DNA from 2 places in the Shewanella sp. DC2-4 genome. Region 2 is predicted to be linked to the other one. Evidence: predicted binding sites of a transcription regulator. Region 2 holds the regulator's gene; the other holds the start of a gene.
The links. The regulator LexA, encoded in region 2, represses DNA repair genes until DNA is damaged. The targets are predictions, from matches to a motif close to TACTGTATNNNNATACAGTA.

Region 1: the regulator LexA is predicted to act here: its motif matches at 4,706-4,725, upstream of recN (DNA repair protein RecN).

What each region holds. Positions count from the first base shown of each region.
Region 1 covers NZ_JABRVR010000002.1:869,439-880,284, forward strand. The annotation lists gene ribBA (bifunctional 3,4-dihydroxy-2-butanone-4-phosphate synthase/GTP cyclohydrolase II) at 1-309, shown strand, start outside; gene ribE (6,7-dimethyl-8-ribityllumazine synthase) at 440-919, shown strand; gene nusB (transcription antitermination factor NusB) at 931-1,335, shown strand; gene thiL (thiamine-phosphate kinase) at 1,414-2,370, shown strand; gene HQQ92_RS04500 (phosphatidylglycerophosphatase A) at 2,386-2,880, shown strand; gene recN (DNA repair protein RecN) at 3,017-4,675, opposite strand; gene HQQ92_RS04510 (AEC family transporter) at 4,804-5,766, opposite strand; gene lldR (LysR family transcriptional regulator LldR) at 6,057-6,956, shown strand; gene HQQ92_RS04520 (DUF3319 domain-containing protein) at 6,993-7,226, opposite strand; gene HQQ92_RS04525 (YjaG family protein) at 7,369-7,968, opposite strand; partial or broken gene barA (two-component sensor histidine kinase BarA) at 7,943-10,745, opposite strand; gene rlmD (23S rRNA (uracil(1939)-C(5))-methyltransferase RlmD) at 10,846-10,846, shown strand, end outside.
Region 2 covers NZ_JABRVR010000002.1:4,694,413-4,705,258, forward strand. The annotation lists partial or broken gene plsB (glycerol-3-phosphate 1-O-acyltransferase PlsB) at 1-1,816, opposite strand, end outside; gene lexA (transcriptional repressor LexA) at 1,977-2,597, shown strand; gene HQQ92_RS21290 (cell division inhibitor SulA) at 2,594-3,106, shown strand; gene coxB (cytochrome c oxidase subunit II) at 3,510-5,045, shown strand; gene ctaD (cytochrome c oxidase subunit I) at 5,055-6,647, shown strand; gene HQQ92_RS21305 (cytochrome c oxidase assembly protein) at 6,649-7,230, shown strand; gene HQQ92_RS21310 (cytochrome c oxidase subunit 3) at 7,227-8,102, shown strand; gene HQQ92_RS21315 (DUF2909 family protein) at 8,107-8,325, opposite strand; gene HQQ92_RS21320 (SURF1 family protein) at 8,324-9,088, shown strand; gene HQQ92_RS21325 (hypothetical protein) at 9,179-9,724, shown strand; gene HQQ92_RS21330 (heme A synthase) at 9,724-10,701, shown strand; gene cyoE (heme o synthase) at 10,716-10,846, shown strand, end outside.

The DNA.
Region 1 (10,846 bases), 3.8 Mb from region 2:
GATCAGCAACGCAGCTGGCCACTCGAAAAGGCGATGGAGCGTATTTCTGCAGAAGGTGGTGTATTGGTTTTACTCGGGAATCAAGAACATCCCTGTGAAATCCTTTCTAAGGTGAAAGCCTTTGAAGCTGAAGATCAAGGCCAAGCGCCTGCTTCTGCAAAATGGCAGGGGACGTCGCGCCGTGTGGGTGTTGGCTCGCAAATTCTCGCCAGCCTTGGCGTGACTAAGATGCGCCTGCTCAGCTCGCCTAAACGCTACCACTCACTTTCAGGCTTTGGCCTTGAAGTGACTGAGTATGTGGCGGACTGAAACCCAAAGTTACACTGAAGTAAAATTAACAATTTCTGATAATTTGCATAGGGCTCTGGGCAATTGGCTGTGATATCATGTCGCCACTTTTCGCCCCGAGCTGGGTGCTTTAGCTAAATTAGGTAAGATAATGAACGTAGTTCAAGGTAATATCGAAGCGAAAAATGCCAAAGTTGCGATTGTAATTTCGCGTTTCAACAGCTTTTTAGTTGAGAGCTTGCTTGAAGGTGCACTTGACACGCTGAAACGTTTTGGCCAAGTCAGCGACGACAATATCACTGTTGTCCGTGTACCAGGTGCGGTTGAGTTGCCGCTAGCTGCGCGTCGCGTAGCTGCCAGTGGTAAATTCGACGGTATTATCGCATTAGGTGCGGTGATCCGTGGTGGTACTCCTCATTTTGATTTTGTTGCAGGCGAATGTAATAAAGGTCTAGCTCAAGTTGCTTTAGAATTTGATCTGCCTGTTGCTTTCGGTGTTTTGACCACTGATACCATTGAACAAGCGATTGAACGTTCAGGTACCAAAGCGGGTAACAAAGGCGGCGAAGCTGCTCTAAGCCTGCTTGAAATGGTCAATGTTCTGCAAGAACTTGAACAACAGTTGTTATAGTAGGAAAAATAATGAAGCCTTCTGAGCGCCGCAAGGCCCGCCGTTTAGCCGTTCAAGCCATCTATTCATGGCAACTAAGCGGGAATAATATTGCCGATGTCGAGCATGAGTTTTTAACTGAACAAAGTCTCGACGGTGTTGATGTAGCTTATTTTCGTGAGCTATTTTCAGGCGTTGCAACGAAGAAAACCCAATTGGATGAGCTGATCATCCCGCATCTGGAACGCCCGATTGATGAAGTGTCTCCAGTAGAGAAAGCCATAGTTCGTTTAGCGACCTATGAGCTGACTTTCCGTAAAGATGTGCCATACAAGGTCGCGATTAACGAAGCGATTGAGTTGGCAAAAGCTTTCGGTGCGGACGAGAGTCATAAGTTTGTGAACGGACTGCTCGACAAACTGGTTGCACGCAAGTAATAAAGACAAACGGTATCTTAGGATACCGTTTTTCATTGCTAACAAAGGTGGCCGATGTAAGTCGTGCCAAACTGTACAGTGAAAGAATTCCAATTAATTGAATGTTATTTTAGCAACCGCGGCCCCACTCGCCGTGATGTGAAGCTTGGCATCGGTGACGATTGCGCTTTAGTGCAACCCGCAGAAAACAAGTCGATCGCTATCTCCTGTGACACCTTAGTCGAAAATGTCCATTTCTTCCCCGATATGCCTCCCGCTGCCTTAGGTTACAAAGCTTTAGCGGTAAATTTATCTGATCTGGCTGCCATGGGCGCTGAACCCGCGTGGATGACGCTTGCCTTAACGCTACCCGAAGTCGATGAGACTTGGCTCAGTGGTTTTAGTGAAGGCTTGTTTGAAGCGGCCGATTACTATGGCATCGCCTTAATTGGCGGCGATACGACTCGTGGTCCACGGGCGATTAGCATCACAGTGCACGGCCAAGTCCCACAGGGTAAGGCACTCACGCGTCATGGTGCTAAAGCGGGTGATTGGATTTATGTCACGGGCACGCTCGGAGATTCGGCCTTAGGTCTGGATATCATTCGCGGCGCGCAACAGGCTAGAGCCGAGCATAAAGAATTCCTGATCAATCGCCATTATCGTCCAACACCAAGAGTCTTAGCGGGCCAAGCTTTACGTTCGCTTGCCTCCAGTGCTATCGACCTTTCCGACGGGTTTATCTCGGATATCGGTCATGTGCTTAAGGCTTCGGCAGTTGGTGCGGTTGTCGATGTTAATTGCATCCCGCTTTCACGGGCGATGCAAGATACCGTCAGCGAGGAGCATGCCTTAGGTTATGCGCTTACGGGGGGCGAAGATTATGAACTGCTGTTCACCGTTCCTGAAGCGCAAAAAGGTGCGCTTGAGACAGCGTTGAGCCATGCAGGAGCAAAGTTTGTTCGCGTTGGACAAATTTGTGCAGGCAGTAAGCTCAAGTTGCTACTCAATGGTGAGCCGTTTACACCACCGTATCACGGTTTCGAGCACTTTTAAGCGAAGAGCATGTTAATGAAATGGTTGTCAAAGGATCAGGTGCTAACGCGCCTGTCATTAAAAAATCCTGTCCACTTTTTGGCACTCGGTTTTGGTAGCGGACTCGCCGCTAAAGCGCCTGGTACTTTCGGTACCTTAGCAGCCATTCCCCTCTATTTATTGATGGCGCCATTACCGCTCACTTGGTATATCGGCTTAACCTTATTGAGCGCATTTGCGGGATTTTATATCTGCGGTAAAGCCGCTCAAGATATGGGGGTACACGATCACGGTGCGATTGTGTGGGATGAAGTGGTTGGGCTACTGATCACTATGATAGCGGCACCAGCAGGTTGGGGTTGGTTGTTAGTCGGCTTTGGTCTATTTCGCTTTTTCGACATCATCAAACCTTGGCCTATTCGATGGCTCGATGCCAAAGTTCATGGTGGTTTTGGCATTATGATTGACGATGTGTTAGCGGGCGTGTTTTCGTTTATTTGTCTGCAAGGGCTAGTCTGGTGTTTTAGCTAACATTATCGCTAACCCGACATGTTAGTTAGCATGGCCAACAACTAACCCTTAGTTTTTGATATAGCCCCTTAGCTTGTGATATAGAGTGTGTAGATTCAAGCGTTTAGCGACCTCATTCGTTATCTGATCCATACTACTATTGCAGCAGTTCCCTTGCGTTCGCGAGGGTATTGCTGGTGATAGTATCGCCACCTAACAGTCTTGCAAGCTCTTGGATACGCTGCTCACGATCGAGCGATTTCATTGTGGTCTCAGTACTGCCTGCCTTATTAAATTTATCGACAAACATGTGTTGATGACCATTGCCCGCAACTTGCGGCAAGTGAGTCACGCACAGTACTTGGGTCGATTCCCCTAAGCTGCGTAACATGCGGCCCACTACTGCTGCGGTGGGGCCGGAAATCCCGACATCCACCTCATCGAAAATTAATGTCGGTGTGGCAACTTTCTTCGCGGTAATCACTTGGATCCCTAGCCCTATCCGTGAGAGCTCACCGCCAGACGCGACTTTCGAAATCGGTTGCAAAGGTTGGCCAGGGTTAGTGGTTACCATAAATTCGATATTGTCACTGCCATTGGCTGACATTTGCTCGGGGTGGAAATTGACTTCGATCGTAAATTTACCCTTAGGCATATTCAGTTCGTGGATTGACTGAGTCACCAGTTTGTCGAGTTCTTTAGCATAGCGGGCTCGGCTTTGGCTGAGCTTTTGCGCATTGCTAAGATAAGCGGCTCTACTTGCCTCGACTTGAAGCTGAATTTCTTCAAGTTTACTTTCATCACTGTCTAAGGTGCTTAGCTCAGCCTTTAATGCTAAATGATGCTCGGCCAGTTTATTCGGGCTAACATGATGCTTACGCGCCAGTTGCATGGCTTTTGATAGCCGTTCTTCTAAATAGGCAAAATGGGTCGGATCGAGTTCAAGCTTACTCAAATAGTGCTGCAATTCGCCGGCACTTTCTTGCACTTGGATTAAGGCATCATTGAGCATAGTGTTGATATTGCTTAATGCAGGATCGTAGCTTTGCAGATCTTCGGCGAGGGAAACGACTCGATTGAGCAGCGACTCTATATTGTTCTCTTCGCCCTCTGTGAGTAACTCTAAGCTCGCCTGACAGGTATCAATCAACTCAGTGCCATTGGCCAGACGTTTGTGCTCTTGCTCAATCTCATCGAACTCATCAACTTTAAGATCAAACTCATCGAGTTCTTCTACTTGATATTGTACTAATTGCTTACGGGCAATACGTTCATGCTGGGAGGCTTCGAGTTGCTTTAGATCGGCCTCAATTTGCTTGCAGCGTTGAAAGCTAGCGGCAACCGTATCGATAAGCAATCTGTGGTTGGCATAACTGTCGAGCAGGGTGAGTTGATGTTCACTTTTTAACATTGCATGGTGGGCATGTTGGCCGTGAATACCAATAAGCAACTGACCCAGTAATTTTAGCTGCGTCAGCGGCACTGGATTACCATTGATGTAGGCGCGTGAACGGCCATCGCTACCAATAGTCCGACGTAGAATGCACTCATCATCGAGTTCAAGATCGTTATCTTCTAACCAACGTTTTGCCAGTGGAATATCATCCAAGGAAAAGCGGGCGCTGACCTCGGTTTTATTGGCTCCGGGACGAACACTGCTGGCATCGGCGCGATTGCCTAGGCATAGGCCTAGCGCATCGATGGCAATCGATTTACCCGCACCGGTTTCACCTGTGATGCTGGTCATACCGGGGCGAAAATCCAGTTCTAAAAAACGGACGATAGCGAAGTTATTAATGCTGAGTTGGCAAAGCATAGTGAATTCCTGTCGAAAAACATACCAAACCACTGTATTGATAAACAGTATATACTGATTTTATATACAGTAAAGTGGCTTGGGTAAATAATCAGCATTATCGGTAGTAAATATTTTTAATTAACTGATTATGCATAGATTCTTACTAAGCTTTCTAAGATAGGCAAACTGAAGAAAGTGACTAAGGTACCAAATAGAATACCCTGAGCACTGGTAGAAGCCTGAGTGTTATAACGCTGGGCAAGTAAGTACACGCTAGCCGCGGTGGGCAGTGCGCTCAAGATCACGCCCATGATCAGGTAGTCACCACTTACGCCAAAACGGTTAAGCATAAAGTAGACGAGTGCCGGTTGGATAGCCAGCTTGAAGAGGTTGATAAGGCTCAATTCGATAAAATTCTTGGGGCTAAATACGCTGCTATCTTTCTGGTAGCGCATTGCTTTGGCGAGTACCATGCCGATAGCAAATAGGGCGCAGGGGCTTGAGGTATTGCCTATTTGCTGGATCATTAGCGCCAGCCCTGACGGCAGTTTTATCTCTAGCGCCGAAATGCCGACGCCAATTAAGCTACCAATAACGATAGGGTTTTTACCTACCGCCATCGCCATTATGACTAAGGCGTGGTGTTGTCTTTGGGTGTTAGTGGCCAGTTCCATCGAGACTAAGGCGACGGCAAACATCAGCACGGATAATAAGCTGGCAATCGCGGCGGCGACTAAGGCACTTTGCTGCTGCGGAAAGAGGATGATGAGCAGTGGAATACCAATAAATGCCGTATTACCAAAGGTGGCATTGAGGGCTCGAATAGCGGCAACCGCATGCTGTTTAGGGTTAGCGATCAGCGATAGCCCAAGGCAGACAAGATAAGTGATTACCATAGCTGTGCTGTAGCCCGCAATAAATCCCCATTGCAAAATCTCGCCAATCGGCTGCTGCGCGAGGGCGATAAGCATGATTGCAGGGAACGCAATGTAGTAGACATATTGGTTCAGCACTTGATCCGTATCGACGGGCAAGAGTTTTAGTTTTTGCACAAGTGTGCCGAGCAACATGATCCCGAAGACGGCAAACAGAGGGGTTAAAATGGTCATTTCCCTCACTCATCCTTACGATTAAATTTGAATAAACTCGCCCACCGTCGTCATTTTACAGTCGCTATGATTTTTGGTGGGCAGAGTTACAGCACTTGATTCTTTTTATGTCACTTTAGAGCCAGATTTAGCGCCAGCGCAGTAAAACTCGCCACAAAATAACATACCATTTCAATCTAAGGCTATTGCGCTATGGTCGTATAAGTGAATAATTCAATGTTTAAAACACAATCACTTAGTGAATTTAGCGTTTTAACGTCAATACCCAATATGTGAAATTAGGATATGCAATGAGTGATGATTTAGGCGCTGAACTACAACTTGTCTATCTTTTTGTGCATTTAGTCAATGCGGGCAGTTTTTCGCAGGCGGCGAAGGAGCTTGATATGCCCATTGCCACAGTGAGCCGCAAGTTAGCGAAGTTGGAAGAGAAGCTCGATAAACAGCTTTTTATGCGCAGCACCCGCAAGTTACGATTGACGGAGGAAGGACTGGCGCTCTTTCAACGCTATCAGAGTGTGGTTGCTCAATTCGATGAGCTGAGTGGGTTAGGCAGCGATAAACCCGAGGGTACCCTGCGCATCGCCGCGCCGATTTCGATTATTTCCATCGTGTTTATTCAAGCATTGAATGAATTTGGCCGCCTGTATCCCGATATCCGTTTACACATTTCCCAGAGCAATGAGTTAGTCGATTTGATCGACAAAGGCATAGATGTGGCGATTGTTGGCGGGGCTCAGCCTGATTCTTCTTGGGTGTCGAGTACCTTAGGCGAGCTCGACTATTGCCTGTTTGCCACGCCAGAATATTTGGCTCAGGCACCTAAACTTGAGCATCCCGATGATCTTGAAGCCCATCAACTGATAAAAGTCTGGCCGCTGTTTAATTGGCATTTAAAGCATCCAAGCGGCGAGTCTTTTTATTTTAATGGCCCGACTAAGCTCACCCTCACGGATTTACACGGAGCGATTCAGGCGACCTTAGGCCATGGTGGGATCTTGTATGGTCCTGAACTATTTGTAAAACAGCAGATTAAAGAGGGAAAACTTAAAGTATTATTGCCAGAATGGATTGGCGAACAGAGGCGAATTTCGATTTTATATCATCAGCGCAGCCAGCAGCCGCTAAAGGTAAGAGTCTTTATTGAGTTTATGCAGTCAAAGGCGCCAGAGTTATTCTCTATGCGTTGATTTAACCGAGTTATTCTTTAATAAGGGAACTGATTTTTAGCGTCTTTTAGGTTTTACCGTGTTTTTGCTCATGGTGTTTTGCGTTTGTTTTGCGTCTTGCAGGCTGGAGCGTGTCGCGGGCAGTATGCCGAGTTCTAAGAAGTATCCCACTAAACGCCGCAGTTCGAATAAAGAACCGATACGCTGTTGATCTTTGATGGTCAGTTTCCAACTGTCGGTTCGTCCTTCGCTATTGGTTAAGATAAATCCTTGATAAACAATCTTTCTCATTGGAATAACTCAATCTTTATTGATGCTATTTATAGCAACTGGATATCTTTGACGGGATTCGTTGGTGAGGGTGTAAAACGATGATCCCTTTCTTATTCTGTATGGATAATAGGTGCTTGAGTAACCCCAAGCACCTCATCAGTTAAGCGACGCTGATACCGATATTTGATACGCCAGCTTCGATAATATCTTTGCGTAAACCCTTGACCAGTTCTGCAGTGATCTTCGGATTTTCTTCAATAATTTCCAGCAGAGAATTTTGTAATTCTTTCTCTTCTTCCATGACTTCATGGGCGAAAACGAAATCATCTAATGCTTCATCCACCAAATCGACATCGCTGATCGCTTCGATGTAGTTAGCCACTGTGCTGGATGACAATTTGCTGATATTGACTATGTCTTCTTCAATTTTGCCTTGAATTGCACCTAGTAAGGTCGATATTGCGACCACTGCATCCATAGCAGGATAGACGCCATAGGCTTCAAAATCAGCAGGATCTGGGGTGTTATCTTCCAAGCGTTGCAGATGCACATCGACATTGAATTTCAGCTTGGAGTCGTACTGGGATTGCCACAATAGTTCTAATGCGGTACTCAACACAGTAGGATCGCCAAACTCACAGACTTCGGAAAACAGTTGATAGTTGGGCAACATACGTTGGCAAAGTGCAGTGGCAAAGAGTTGTTTTTGTGGCAGTGTTAACGCCTTGAGACGTTTAAAGAAGCCCGTTTTTTTGGTCATCTGTTATTTCCGCTGATAGCTGTGATATCACTTGATTTGCCGCAGATTCTACCTTAGTTAACTCATCAAGTAACTCTAGTATTTCGGGTTCGAGATCTTCAACCGATGTTTCACGTTTTAGCGCCGATTCAATTTCTTGGCATAATCTTTGGGTTGTTGGCACGCCGCAGTAGCAGCTCGCACCATGCAGCTTATGGATAGTACTGAGCATGACTGGGTGATCGTTTTGACTTAGCGCCGTTTGAATCGTCGCCACGGTTTGCGGCAATGAGTCGAGTAACATTCTGAGCATATCTAAGGCGAGATCGGCCTTGTGATTGGCTTGGGTTAAGCATAAATCCCAGTTCAGCGTATGCAGGTCAAAATGGGTGAACTTAGGTCGAGTGATCCAGCGATGAATAATGTCTTTGAGCGCCGCTTCATCAATAGGTTTAGGCAAATATCCGTCCATACCACTGCTTAAAATCAGTTCGCGTTCTTCGGCAATGGCATGGGCTGTCACGGCAATTATCGGCGTGTTGCGGTTCATCGAGCCTTGGCGAATTTGCTTCGTGGCGCTAATGCCATCTGTGCCAGGCATTTGGATATCCATAAAAATCAAGTCGAAGGTGCGAGTCTTCGCCTGTTTAACTGCTTCATCACCACTGTTGACGGCAACCACAGTCGTCACTAATTCGCTGAGTAAAGTATCAATCAGTTTTAAGTTGGCAAAGTTATCATCTACCGCTAGCACAGTTAAAGATTGGCGCGCTACCGGCGTGGATATTGTCGCAGGGGCTATGATGTCGTACTCCATCGGTGGATAGAGTAAGTTGCGCGCAAGCTGATGCTCACTGACTGGCAGAGACAACACCACATCGGCATTCGGGCGAATAAATTGGGTTAAGGCATCCTGTTCTTGGCAATCGTATAGCACGATAAGGCAATCTGTTTTGGTCTTCGCTAAGTTTAGTGTACTTACCAGTTGTGCTGAATCGCTAAACCCATGGCAACTCAGGAGAACATAGTCGTATGGCGCTTCAGCCGTGGTGAGCGTAGTCAACAAGCTTGGAATATGCTGATGATGGGTGACTTTTGTATCCCATTGATTCAATTGGCGGCTTAATACTGCGTGGGTGAGTACTCGCGGTTCGTAAAACAGTATGGTTTTGTCTTTGAGTTTTTCGAGCGGCAGTGAGTCACCGATTTGGAATTGACCTAAGCCGAGCGGCAAACTGAACCAGAAGTTTGAGCCTTTTTCTGGGGATGAAGTAAAGCCGATTTGGCCGCCCATTTGATTCACTAAACGCTTAGTGATCACTAAACCTAAGCCGGTGCCACCAAAGCGACGCGAAATCGACGAGTCTGCTTGGCCAAAGGCTTGGAATAAAAAGTCCTGCTGACTTTCATCTATACCAATACCAGTGTCGACCACATCACAGCGCAGTACCACTTGTTCATCCGACTGGCTCTGCAGTTCGATTTTGACCATCACGCTGCCAGAGTCAGTGAATTTAATCGCGTTACCAACCAAGTTATTGATGATTTGGCATACGCGCATGGCATCGCCATTGACATTGTCGGGCACGTTGGGGGCGATATCGACGACGAGTTCTAGGCCTTTGGCCTGGGCGCTGCCGGAGATCAAGGTAATCGTATCGCTTATGGTTTCCCTAAGGCCGAAGGGCATGTTTTCTAACACCATTTTACCGGCTTCGAGTTTAGAAAAATCGAGAATGTCATTGATGATACCCAGCAGGTTAGTGGCACTGCGTTCTATGGTCTTGATGTAATCGACTTGGCTCGAATGCAATGGTGTTTTGACTAATTGCCGCGCAAAACCGATAACACCATTGAGTGGCGTACGTAACTCGTGGGACATATTCGCTAAGAATTCAGATTTAATTCGGCTGGCTTCTAGGGCGCGTTTTTTAGCTAAATCCAGCTCGACGTTTTGGATTTCAATCTGCTCTAAGGTTTCCCGCAGATCCGACGTAGCTTGGTCGATATTTTGCTGCATCTCATCATGGTATTCCGATAGCGACCCCGCCATGGCATTGATACCGCGTTTGAGTAAGTCCAGCTCACCAATCAAGTTGCCATCTAAGCGGGCGTCTAATTTACCTTCACGGATTTTAGCGACGACGCGCACCATTTCAGTAATGGGCTGAGTGACGTTTTTCACTAGCCGGAAAGTAAATAGCAGGTTTAACTGCACGCCGATCAACACGATAATAAAGGCGGCGACTGCGGCTCTATGCTGCTCTAACAAGGCGCGTTCTTTATTGATTATTATCGAGATATAACCTAAAAGATGACCATCGTCTGTCTGGATATCGTAATTAGCAGGGAGCAGCAATGGGGCCTGTGGCAAAAATGGGCGTCCGTAAAATAAGGCTGTCGTCCACATGTTCAATTTCGGTTTTATGCAGCGTGTTGAGGGCTTCTTTGTAGCGCATAATCTCAAAGTCTTTGTGATAGTGGGAGGTCACAAAGAGTTGATTATTGGCATCGAAAATCGCGATGGATTTTACTAAGGTGGATTTGTTGAGCTGTGCCGCCGCGAGTAAGCGTTTGGTCGCCTCGCGATCATTCGCCACTAAGCCGATCTCACTGGCAATCGACAGGGGCTCGATAATATTGCTGCCCTGTTCGACGAGCGTATCTTCGAGCTCATAAAAACGGTTTATGGTAAAGTAGCTGCCCAGAAGGATACCGACCAAGATTGTTGGCGCGAGCGCCAGCACAAGAACCCAAGAACGTAGGCTGTATTTGGTCATGTTGTTGACAGGGTTCATAGCAGCGGCGGTGTTTCCTGTGACAGAGACTAAGATAATTTTATAAGACTGCCAGAAAGAGGGCGGTCTTTGCCAGTATTTTATTGATTTAGAGGCCGAAA
Region 2 (10,846 bases):
CTGACTCGCTTCAATAGACACTATTTCCCCTAAAGGATCGGCACTAACAACAAACTTGTTCAGCTCTAAACCTTGCTGCACTAAATGCTTACCATCACCTTCGGCAACAGATGTATAAGAAGTGTAAGGCACTTTTTTGAGTAGGGTCAGATACAAATCAAGCTGACGCTCCAGCAGACTACGTTCTAAGGCGTTTTGATCTGTCGCCAGTAAAACTAAGCTAGTCAAAGTCACAGAACTCGCGGCTGCGGCATCATTGATACGCGTCATCACCCGATTAGCCAGCACGTTTACCGCTGGCGTTAACCAACTTGGTTTCTGCTCGGGATCATCGGCCAACTCAGCACGCCAGTTTGGCGCACGCTCATTTAAGAAATTTTGCAGGGTAATAGGCTCGCCAAAATTCACATAACCTTGGCCAAAATTACCTAATTTGCGAATGGCACCGAACACCTGCCACACAGATTCTTTTTTCTTTTTCTTACCGCTTAACTCTTTATGGTAAGTCGCCACTTCCATCACATGGTCATAGCCTAAATACACAGGCACAAGTGTGACAGGACGTTCAATACCGCGCAGTACGCTGTTCATCGTCATGGCGATCATGCCAGTTTTCGGCGCCAACAGACGGCCAGTACGTGAACGGCCACCTTCGGAGAAGTATTCCACTGAATAACCTTTAGCAAACAGCTGATCTAAATACTCACGAAATACTGCGGTGTACAGCTTGTTACCATTAAAACTACGGCGGATGAAGAAGGCACCACCGCGACGGAACATAGGTCCCGCGGGCCAGAAATTGAGGTTAATGCCAGCAGCAATGTGCGGCGGAACCATGCCTTGATAATACAAAATATACGATAACAGTAGGTAATCCATGTGGCTACGATGGCAAGGCACATAAACAATTTCGTGGCCGTCGTGGTGCAGCTGGCGAACTTGCTCGGCACCTTTAATGTTGATCCCGCTGTAAAGCTTGTTCCACAGCCAAGTTAAGAAACGCTCAGCAATACGCACTAAACTATCTGAGTAATCGGCAGCGATTTCATCGAGATACTCAATAGCCGTCTCGCGCGCTTGGGTCTCAGAAATCTTTTTACTGGCGGCTTCTTCTTGAATCGCTTTGCGCAGCGACTCAGATTTGAGCAACGAATGAAACAGTGCTTGGCGGTTTGGCAGCACAGGCCCTGTCATTACCTTACGTTGACGACGGAAATGCACGCGCGCAACCCGTGCTAACTTATGGGCAATCCCCATGTCGGTGCCATGTTCGTCAGCCATGTAACGCAGGGATACGGCATTCGAAAACTGCACGAAGTTATGTCGACCTAAGAACAGAATCATCAAGCACTTGCGTAGCCAAGTCGGGTTTTCCCGCTCAAATACGGCCGCCTTCATAGTGTCGTCTTCTTTCCCTCGGCGTTCGACCCCAATACAAGCTCACGGGCACAAGTTGAATATCCAATTCAGGACGTTCCTTATGCACGGCTAACAAACGCATAAAGCATTCGAGGAAAGGCTCATTACCAGCACGTTCGCCAAACAGTGGCTTACGTCCTTGAAGACAGACAACCCGAGGCGCAATCACACCATTAGCCACTAGAGGCTCATAAGGGCTTGGTAAGCCTAACTTAGCCGTTATTTCGCTCAAAGCAGCGATGTCAGTGAGGGATTCTGTTTTCATCACATAAACAAGGGGTCTGGAAGCATCCAGATTCAGATCGGCAAAGGGATCCTGAGGCACCACAATAGTGTGCACTAAGTGTTTTTGGATCCAACGTAATGATTTCAACCAAAGAGAGTCGTGTTTAGGCATTATTCTTATGCAATTAAGTGCGTTTACTAGCCCGATAGAATACCAGACTATGGGCAATATTCGCTAATTCTCTCCAACATAGCTAAAAAGTGGTTAATACTTGCGCTGCAAATAATACTGTATATACTAACAGTAACTGTATAGAAAAACAGGAAACACCATGAGACCTTTGACGCCACGCCAAGCTGAAATTTTAGAGCTAATTAAACGAAATATTGCCGATACTGGCATGCCACCCACTCGGGCAGAAATCGCAACCCGTTTAGGTTTTAAGAGCGCCAATGCGGCTGAAGAACACCTTAAAGCGTTGGCGAAAAAGGGCTGCATTGAGATCATGCCTGGCACATCTCGGGGCATTCGTCTGCCTGCGGAAATCGAAGATTTGACTGAAACAGGTTTACCGCTCATCGGCCAAGTGGCCGCAGGTGAACCTATCCTCGCCCAAGAACATGTTGAACAGTACTACCAAGTCGACCCAAGCATGTTCCATCCCGCCGCCGATTTTTTACTGCGAGTAAAAGGCGACAGCATGAAAAATATCGGCATTCTCGAAGGTGATTTACTGGCAGTTCATAAAGTAGAACAAGCTAGAAATGGTCAAGTGGTTGTCGCTAGAGTCGATGACGATGTCACTGTTAAACGTTTCGAAAAAAAAGGTAATGTGGTCTATCTACATGCCGAAAATGAAGATTACTCCCCGATTAAAGTGGATTTAGGCTTCCAAAGTTTAACAATTGAAGGACTCGCCGTCGGTGTGATCCGTAATGGAGATTGGCTATGAATAAACTACTTGGCAATGCCCCCCGCCATCCGGGCTTGTGGCTCGATGAAGTCCGTGATGCCGACTATGACTGGCACCATGCGCCTATCGCCTGCATGCCAACTAAGACTCAAGGTCGCCAAGAATTAATTCATCTGAGTGCACAACTCGCTCAGTTAAGCCAACAGGGCCGTTGGTTAGTGCTCATCAACCCACCAAGTATTGGCTACAAGCAAACGCTCGCTAACGCGGGTGTGCGTATGGATAGAGTTTTGCTGGTACATGCTAAAGATGAAGTCGAAACCCTGTGGGCGATGGAAAAAGCCCTGACAAGTGGTACGTCCAGTGCAGTCATTACTTGGACTCAATCATTAGATGCGCGGGATAATCGACGCCTACAAATCGTGGCTAAAAGTGCCAGAGCTATGGGCATAGTGCTTGAAGACGTAAACAGTCACTTACATGCAGACGTACGTATTGAGCAAGGCAATCTCTTCGGCCAGCAATCTTTTTTTAGCGCTGTACACTAAATATTCATTTAATTTTTTACCTTGAAAGCCGCCTCACCTATGAATGTGAGGCTTTTTTTTGGCAATTTTTCAGATAATTAGATAAATAAGTGATCTTGATCAATATTTAAACAGCAAGTATGGTTGATTAAGTCGGTGATGATATATCACCCACCGTGGTCAATGAATCGAGTATTTATCGAACTCGAAGCGCCACTAAAAATAGAGAACAGATTTATTTCAGCAGTATGTGCCAGCGTGGCTAATTACCAGCAGTAACAATACTTGATTAAAAGTAACAGCCGCCAACGCACGTTGAAGTCAAAAAAGCTTTTTTGGGAACTGAAGAGTTTGCATAGAGTTGAGACTTACTGTGTTGCTCTTCTTTGTAGTTGCTATTCGCAATTGGCAGAGGAGAAGTCTTGTGAAGCAATTGTTGTATTGTTTACTCGTGGTGCTTTTCGCACCACCGTTGACCGCCGCAGACATGCGGTTCAACATGACCCCTGGCGTGACCGAGATCAGTGGCAAGGTTTATCACTTGCACATGACCATCTTGTATATCTGCTGCGCAATAGGCCTAGTGGTCTTTGGCGTCATGATTTACGCCATGATCAACCACAGAAAATCCAAAGGCGCTGTCGCGTCCCACTTTCACGAAAGCACTAAAGTTGAAATCGCTTGGACGATTCTGCCATTTATCATTTTGATCTTAATGGCGATTCCAGCGACAAAAACTTTAATCGCAATGGAAGATCCCAGCAACGCCGATCTCACCGTAAAAGTCACGGGTTCCCAATGGAAATGGCATTACAGCTATTTCGATCAAGATATTGATTTTTATAGCATACTGACAACACCCAGAGCACAAATCGAAGGCACCGAAACCAAGGGTGAAAACTATCTATTGGAAGTCGATAAACCGCTCGTTCTACCGATAAACCGCAAAATCCGCTTTCTGATGACTTCAGAGGATGTCATCCATTCTTGGTGGGTGCCCGCCTTTGCAATTAAGAAAGATGCCAATCCAGGATTTATCAATGAGGCCTGGACTCGCATCGACAAACCCGGCATTTACCGTGGTCAATGCGCCGAGCTCTGCGGTAAAGACCATGGTTTTATGCCTATCGTAGTACAAGCGTTACCCGAAGCCGAGTTTGAGGCTTGGGTCACAGAGCAGAAACAAGCCGCAGGTGCTGCGGCTGAAGCCGCTCAAGCCGCTTTATCACAAACCCTAAGTAAAGAAGAGTTGATGACTCAAGGTGAACAAGTTTACCTCGGGCACTGCGCAGCCTGCCACCAGCCCAATGGCGAAGGGTTGCAAGGCGTATTTCCGCACCTTAAAGGTAGCCCGATTGCAACGGGACCACTCAGCGGTCACCTTGAAATTGTGCTCAACGGTAAAACGGGTACTGCCATGCAAGCGTTTAGTAAGCAATTGACCGCACAAGAAATCGCGGCAGTGACTACCTACGAGCGTAATGCTTGGGGCAATAATACTGGCGATGCAGTGCAAGCCAAAGACGTCAACGAGTACATGAACGGCAATTCTGCACAAACATCCGCCGCGGTACCAAGCAGTATAACCCCGACACCCGCGCCTGCAACAGACGTCTCAGCTGCAGTCGATCCCGCAAGCCTCCCCACACTCAGCCATGACGCCCTCATGGCCGAAGGTGAAACTGTCTACGCGACCTTCTGTGCTGCCTGCCATCAAGTGACAGGTGCAGGAATACCACCCGCCTTCCCCGCGCTAGTGGGTAGCGCTATCGCCATTGGACCAGTCGCCAATCACATCGATATTGTGATGCACGGTAAAACAGGCACGGCTATGCAGGCATTTGGCAAACAGCTTAGCCCACAACAACTTGCAGCAGTCATTACCTATGAACGCAATGCTTGGGGCAACAATACCGGCGATACAGTGCAACCTGCTGATATCGCAAGTCATGGACAGTAGGGGATAATGATGAGCACAACGACTCAAGATCAAACCGCAGCCCATGATGACCATCATCATGGTGCGCCAAAGGGCATCATGCGCTGGCTGCTAACCACCAACCATAAAGACATAGGTACTTTGTATTTATGGTTCAGCTTCATTATGTTCTTAACCGGTGGCGCTATGGCCATGGTGATCCGCGCTGAACTCTTTCAACCTGGATTACAATTGGTCGAGCCCAACTTTTTCAACCAAATGACAACTGTTCATGGGCTGATCATGGTATTCGGTGCGGTAATGCCAGCCTTTACAGGGCTCGCTAACTGGCTGATCCCTATGATGATAGGGGCGCCCGATATGGCGCTGCCACGGATGAATAACTGGAGTTTTTGGATACTCCCCTTCGCCTTCACTATCCTTCTCAGTTCGCTATTTATGGAAGGTGGCGGACCTAACTTTGGTTGGACCTTCTACGCACCACTATCAACAACTTATAGTCCAGATAGCACGGCGCTCTTTGTATTTTCTATTCACATCATGGGGATAAGTTCGATCATGGGCGCAATCAACGTGATTGTGACCATAGTGAATTTACGCGCGCCAGGCATGACATGGATGAAGTTACCATTGTTTGTGTGGACTTGGCTTATCACGGCATTCCTACTGATCGCGGTTATGCCCGTACTCGCTGGCGCAGTGACTATGGTGCTGACAGATAAGTTTTTCGGCACGAGTTTCTTCGATGCGGCTGGCGGCGGCGATCCTGTGATGTTCCAGCATATTTTCTGGTTCTTCGGCCACCCTGAAGTCTACATCATGATCTTGCCGTCCTTTGGCATCATCTCTGCCATAGTCCCAGCCTTCAGTCGTAAACCCTTATTTGGCTATGCATCCATGGTTTATGCTACGGCTAGTATTGCAATTCTGTCGTTCCTCGTGTGGGCGCACCATATGTTCACCACAGGTATGCCTGTGTTTGCCGAGCTGTTCTTCATGTATTGCACTATGTTGATTGCAGTGCCAACTGGAGTGAAAGTGTTTAACTGGGTTGCCACTATGTGGCGCGGCTCACTCAGTTTCGAAACGCCCATGCTGTTTGCTGTAGCCTTTATCATACTCTTCACTATTGGCGGTTTTTCGGGATTAATGCTCGCCATTACACCCGCCGACTTCCAGTACCACGATACTTATTTTGTTGTGGCACATTTCCATTATGTGCTCGTGACTGGTGCGATTTTCTCCATCATGGCAGCGGCCTATTACTGGCTACCTAAGTGGACGGGACACATGTACAACGAACGACTGGGACAATGGCATTTCTGGTGCTCGGTGATTTCAGTCAATGTGCTATTTTTCCCGATGCATTTCCTTGGGCTGGCAGGAATGCCAAGGCGTATCCCTGACTACTCGATTCAATTTGCCGATGTTAATCAAATCGTCTCGATTGGTGGGTTCGCCTTCGGCTTATCGCAATTGATTTTCTTAGTATTAGTAATTAAGTGCATCCGTGGCGGCGAAAAAGCCCCCGCTAAACCTTGGGAAGGTTCCGAGGGTTTAGAGTGGACATTGCCAAGCCCTGCACCTTACCACTCCTTCACGACACCACCTGAGGTGAAATGAAATGGCAACCCAACACCAGCAAGATAAACCTAAGTCAAATCGTAAACTTATCAGCATGTTAGTTATCGGCTGTATTGGAATGTTTGGCTTTGGATTCGCGCTGGTGCCGCTCTACGATGTGTTGTGCGAGCAACTCGGTATCAATGGAAAACCCTCCAATACCGCGAGTAGTTATCAAGCAATCACAGTAGATACAAGCCGAATAGTGACTGTAGAATTTATTTCTCAGGTACAAACAGGCATGCCATGGACATTTGCGCCACAAACCAAACGGCTCGAAGTTCACCCTGGCGAGCTAATCCATACGGCATTTTTGGCGCGCAATATGTCCGCTAAAGCAACTATTGGCCAAGCGATACCTTCAGTTTCGCCCGGCCAAGGTGCCGCTTATTTTAATAAAACAGAATGCTTTTGCTTTAATCAACAACCCTTAGCGGCGGACACTAGCGCTGAGCTGCCGCTCATTTTCTATGTGGATCCTCAGTTACCTGAGTCTATCCACACTCTGACCCTCTCTTACACTCTCTACGACATTACCGACAAGCAGTTAGCGTCTGCCATAGAGCAAGGAGCTGCAAAATGACAACGAAACATCAGACTTACTACGTTCCATCCCAAAGTGTCTGGCCTATTGTAGGTGCCATTGGCTTGTTCTTAATCGCCTCTGGTGCAGGCCTTTTCGTGCAACAGTTGAAATCAGGTGCATCTGGTGGCGGTTATGTGCTGCTGGTTGGGATCGCTGTGATCCTATTCATGCTGGTGGGTTGGTTTAGAACCGTGATCCAAGAGTCGATGGCAGGGCTCTATTCTAGCCAAATGGATCGATCGTTTCGCCAAGGTATGAGCTGGTTTATTTTTTCGGAAGTCATGTTTTTCGGGGCTTTTTTCGGGGCACTATTTTATGCCCGCATGTTCGCAGTGCCTTGGCTCGGTGGCGCATCGAATAATGCCATGACCCACGAAGTGCTCTGGCCTCAGTTTGAAGCTATTTGGCCGCTAATTACTACGCCAGATGGCACTAAAACCCAAGCTATGCCATGGACTGGACTGCCATTAATCAACACTATCGTACTGCTAACCTCCTCAGTTACCTTACATTTCGCCCATGTCAGCCTAGAAAAAGGTAAACGTTCTGCCATTACTCTCTGGCTTGGTATCACCATACTCTTAGGGATGGGGTTCCTTGCCTTGCAGGCTGAAGAGTATATCCACGCCTATCAGGAGATGGGACTCACCTTAACCTCGGGGATTTATGGCAACACCTTCTTCCTGTTAACTGGCTTTCACGGCATGCATGTCACACTGGGGACGCTCTTTTTATTCGTGTTGTTTTTCAGAGTGTTGAAGGGGCACTTTAGCGCAGATAAACATTTTGCGTTCCAAGCGGGGAGTTGGTATTGGCACTTTGTGGATGTGGTCTGGCTGTGTTTGTTTATTTTCGTTTACGTTCTCTAGTGCTTTAGTAAGGCGTGGGATTGGGGCTAATTAACCCAGTCCCTAAGGCCACCAGCAATAACAAGATAACGAGCACGGAGAAAATCACTCGCCGCCCAAGATAACGGCTCATAGGCACTTTTTCATCACCTTTCACCAGAATAAACAAGGCGCGACCTAGATTAAAAATGATGAATAGCAACAGCAGAACTAAGACCAACTTAAAAATGAACAGGCTATTCATACAATATCCTCATGTTCTGCTGAATAAATTAACGGTTTTTCTACTGATATTGACTGTGGCTGTATTAACTATATTGGTCAAGTTGGGTTTATGGCAGTTAGCCCGTGGTGAAGATAAAACGACGCTTTTAGCCCAGATGGAAGCAAGGCAAGCTTTGCTGCCATTAAATTTTGAGCAGCTCCAACTCAAGGTCGGCAAAGAAGGTGTGACTGGTTATCGACTGCAAGTACGCGCCACTCCCGCAAGCTCACAAATCTGGCTGCTGGATAATCAAATCTATCAAGGTCAAGTGGGCTATTTAGCCTTCCAACCATTGCAAGTAGAAGTTGAAAAACCTTGGTTGCTGGTCGAGTTAGGCTTTGTTGCCTCAGGCTCCCATCGGGATGAGTTACCCCACATCACTCCCCTAAGCGGGGCATTAAATATCGAAGGCAGGCTTTATCAAAAGCAAATCAATCCCTTGAGCCAAGCTTTAATGGCAGAAACAGGGACAAGTATTCGCTTTCAAAATTTAAATATGCCCGAAATGGCTAAGGTATTAGGGCACCCAGTGTTACCTGTCGTGTTGCAACCAGAGCAATTACCTTCCCTCACATTGCCCCATCCTTGGCAACCTTTCCCACTGTCGGCACAAAAACATTGGGGCTATGCGTTGCAGTGGTTTTCGATGGCAGCCGTATTTGCAGGGCTAATGCTGTGGCAAGGGATTAAATATGTAAAACGCCATAGCGCCCAAACAGTCGCAAACTCAAGGAGCAAATAGGGAAATTCGTACCATACTTAGCAAGACACCAATAAAACTAAATAAATATAAAACAATAAATTAGGGATAATTTGAATGAGAGGAGCAAGCATGAACTCCCAGAACAAATCTAAACACAAAGCATTAGGGCTATTACTGCTGGCGTTTATTGCACCCGTAATGATTGCTAAGCTAGTGCTGAGCCTCAATTTATACCATGGCGGTGCCACCAATCATGGCGAGCTGATCAGTCCCGAAACCAGCTATGCCAGCCTTGGGGTTGAAAATTCTAATCCCAAAGAATGGCAGCTACTGTATTTATTGCCCGCCAAATGCAACGATGCTTGCCGTGAACGCCTGTATATTTTGCGCCAAAGCCACACAGCGCTAGGGCCAGATCAGGCGCGAGTAGAACCGCTCATCCTCACTCATCCCGACAGCGATATTAACGCCTTAAGCACCTTTAACTTCAATACTCGTCCCGCCAATGCAGGCTTAAGCAAATGGTTAGATGAACAGCAGCTAATCATAGTCGATCCCTTAGGCAGCTTAGTCCTGCGCTACCCTCAAGTGCAGGGCAAAGAAGCACATTTAGCTCAAGGCAAGGCGCTGATTGCGGATCTGCGTAAGTTGTTAAAACTGTCGAGGGTAGATTGATGCAACTAACTTGGATCCTACGCTTAACCTTAGTCTTTACCCTATTGGTGATTTTAATGGGCGCTTATACTCGCCTATCGGATGCAGGGCTCGGCTGCCCCGATTGGCCAGGCTGCTACGGCCATATTAAAGTGCCCACCCAAGACCATGAAATCGCCCATGCGCAAACTATATTCCCAGATCACGATATCAATCCAGAGAAAGCTTGGCTGGAAATGATCCACAGATATATCGCAGGCGGGCTTGGCTTACTGGTGTTGTTCATCTTAATTTTGTGCTTAAAAACACCGGAAGCACCCAAAAAGTTGCCGATCATCATAGTGCTGCTGATCCTCTTTCAAGGAGCGCTAGGCATGTGGACTGTGACTATGAAACTCATGCCAATAATTGTGATGTCGCATCTTATTGGTGGCTTTAGCCTAATCTCACTGCTGTTACTCCTTTACCTGCGAACCCGACCTCGGCGTATATTTAATAGCGAAACCCATACTCGACATCTCGCACCGTTAGCATTGGTGAGCCTATTCGTCCTTGTGGGTCAGATTATGTTGGGCGCTTGGACATCATCGAATTATGCGGCGCTCGCCTGCACCTCTTTACCTATCTGTGAAGGAAATTGGGTAGATAACTTAGCAATAGCCGAGGCATTTTCACCGTTCCAAGGCCAACACCCTAGCTTCGAATTTGGGGTGCTCGATTACCCTGCACGAATGACTATCCACGTAGCCCACAGAATTGGCGCTATCGTCACTGCCAGCTTGTTACTCGTGCTCGCCTACCGATTATTTGTGGGCGCTACGGGACTTAAGGCTTTAAGCCTTTTATTAGTGGGGCTAGTCATACTACAAGTGAGCTTAGGTATTTCTAACGTAGTGATGCATTTACCACTCGGTATTGCCGTGTCTCACAACGGTGGTGCGGCACTACTGCTACTGACCTTAGTCACAATCAACTATTTTTTATGGCGCAAAGCATAAGCGAGGGATCCAAGATGGCAAAACCACTCTCAATCACCAGTAGCCTGCCCACTTTCAGCGTAACATGGCGCGCCTATTTTGAAATGACCAAACCTAAAGTAGTCGCACTGATGCTGCTCACTGTCTTAGTCGGCATGTGTCTTGC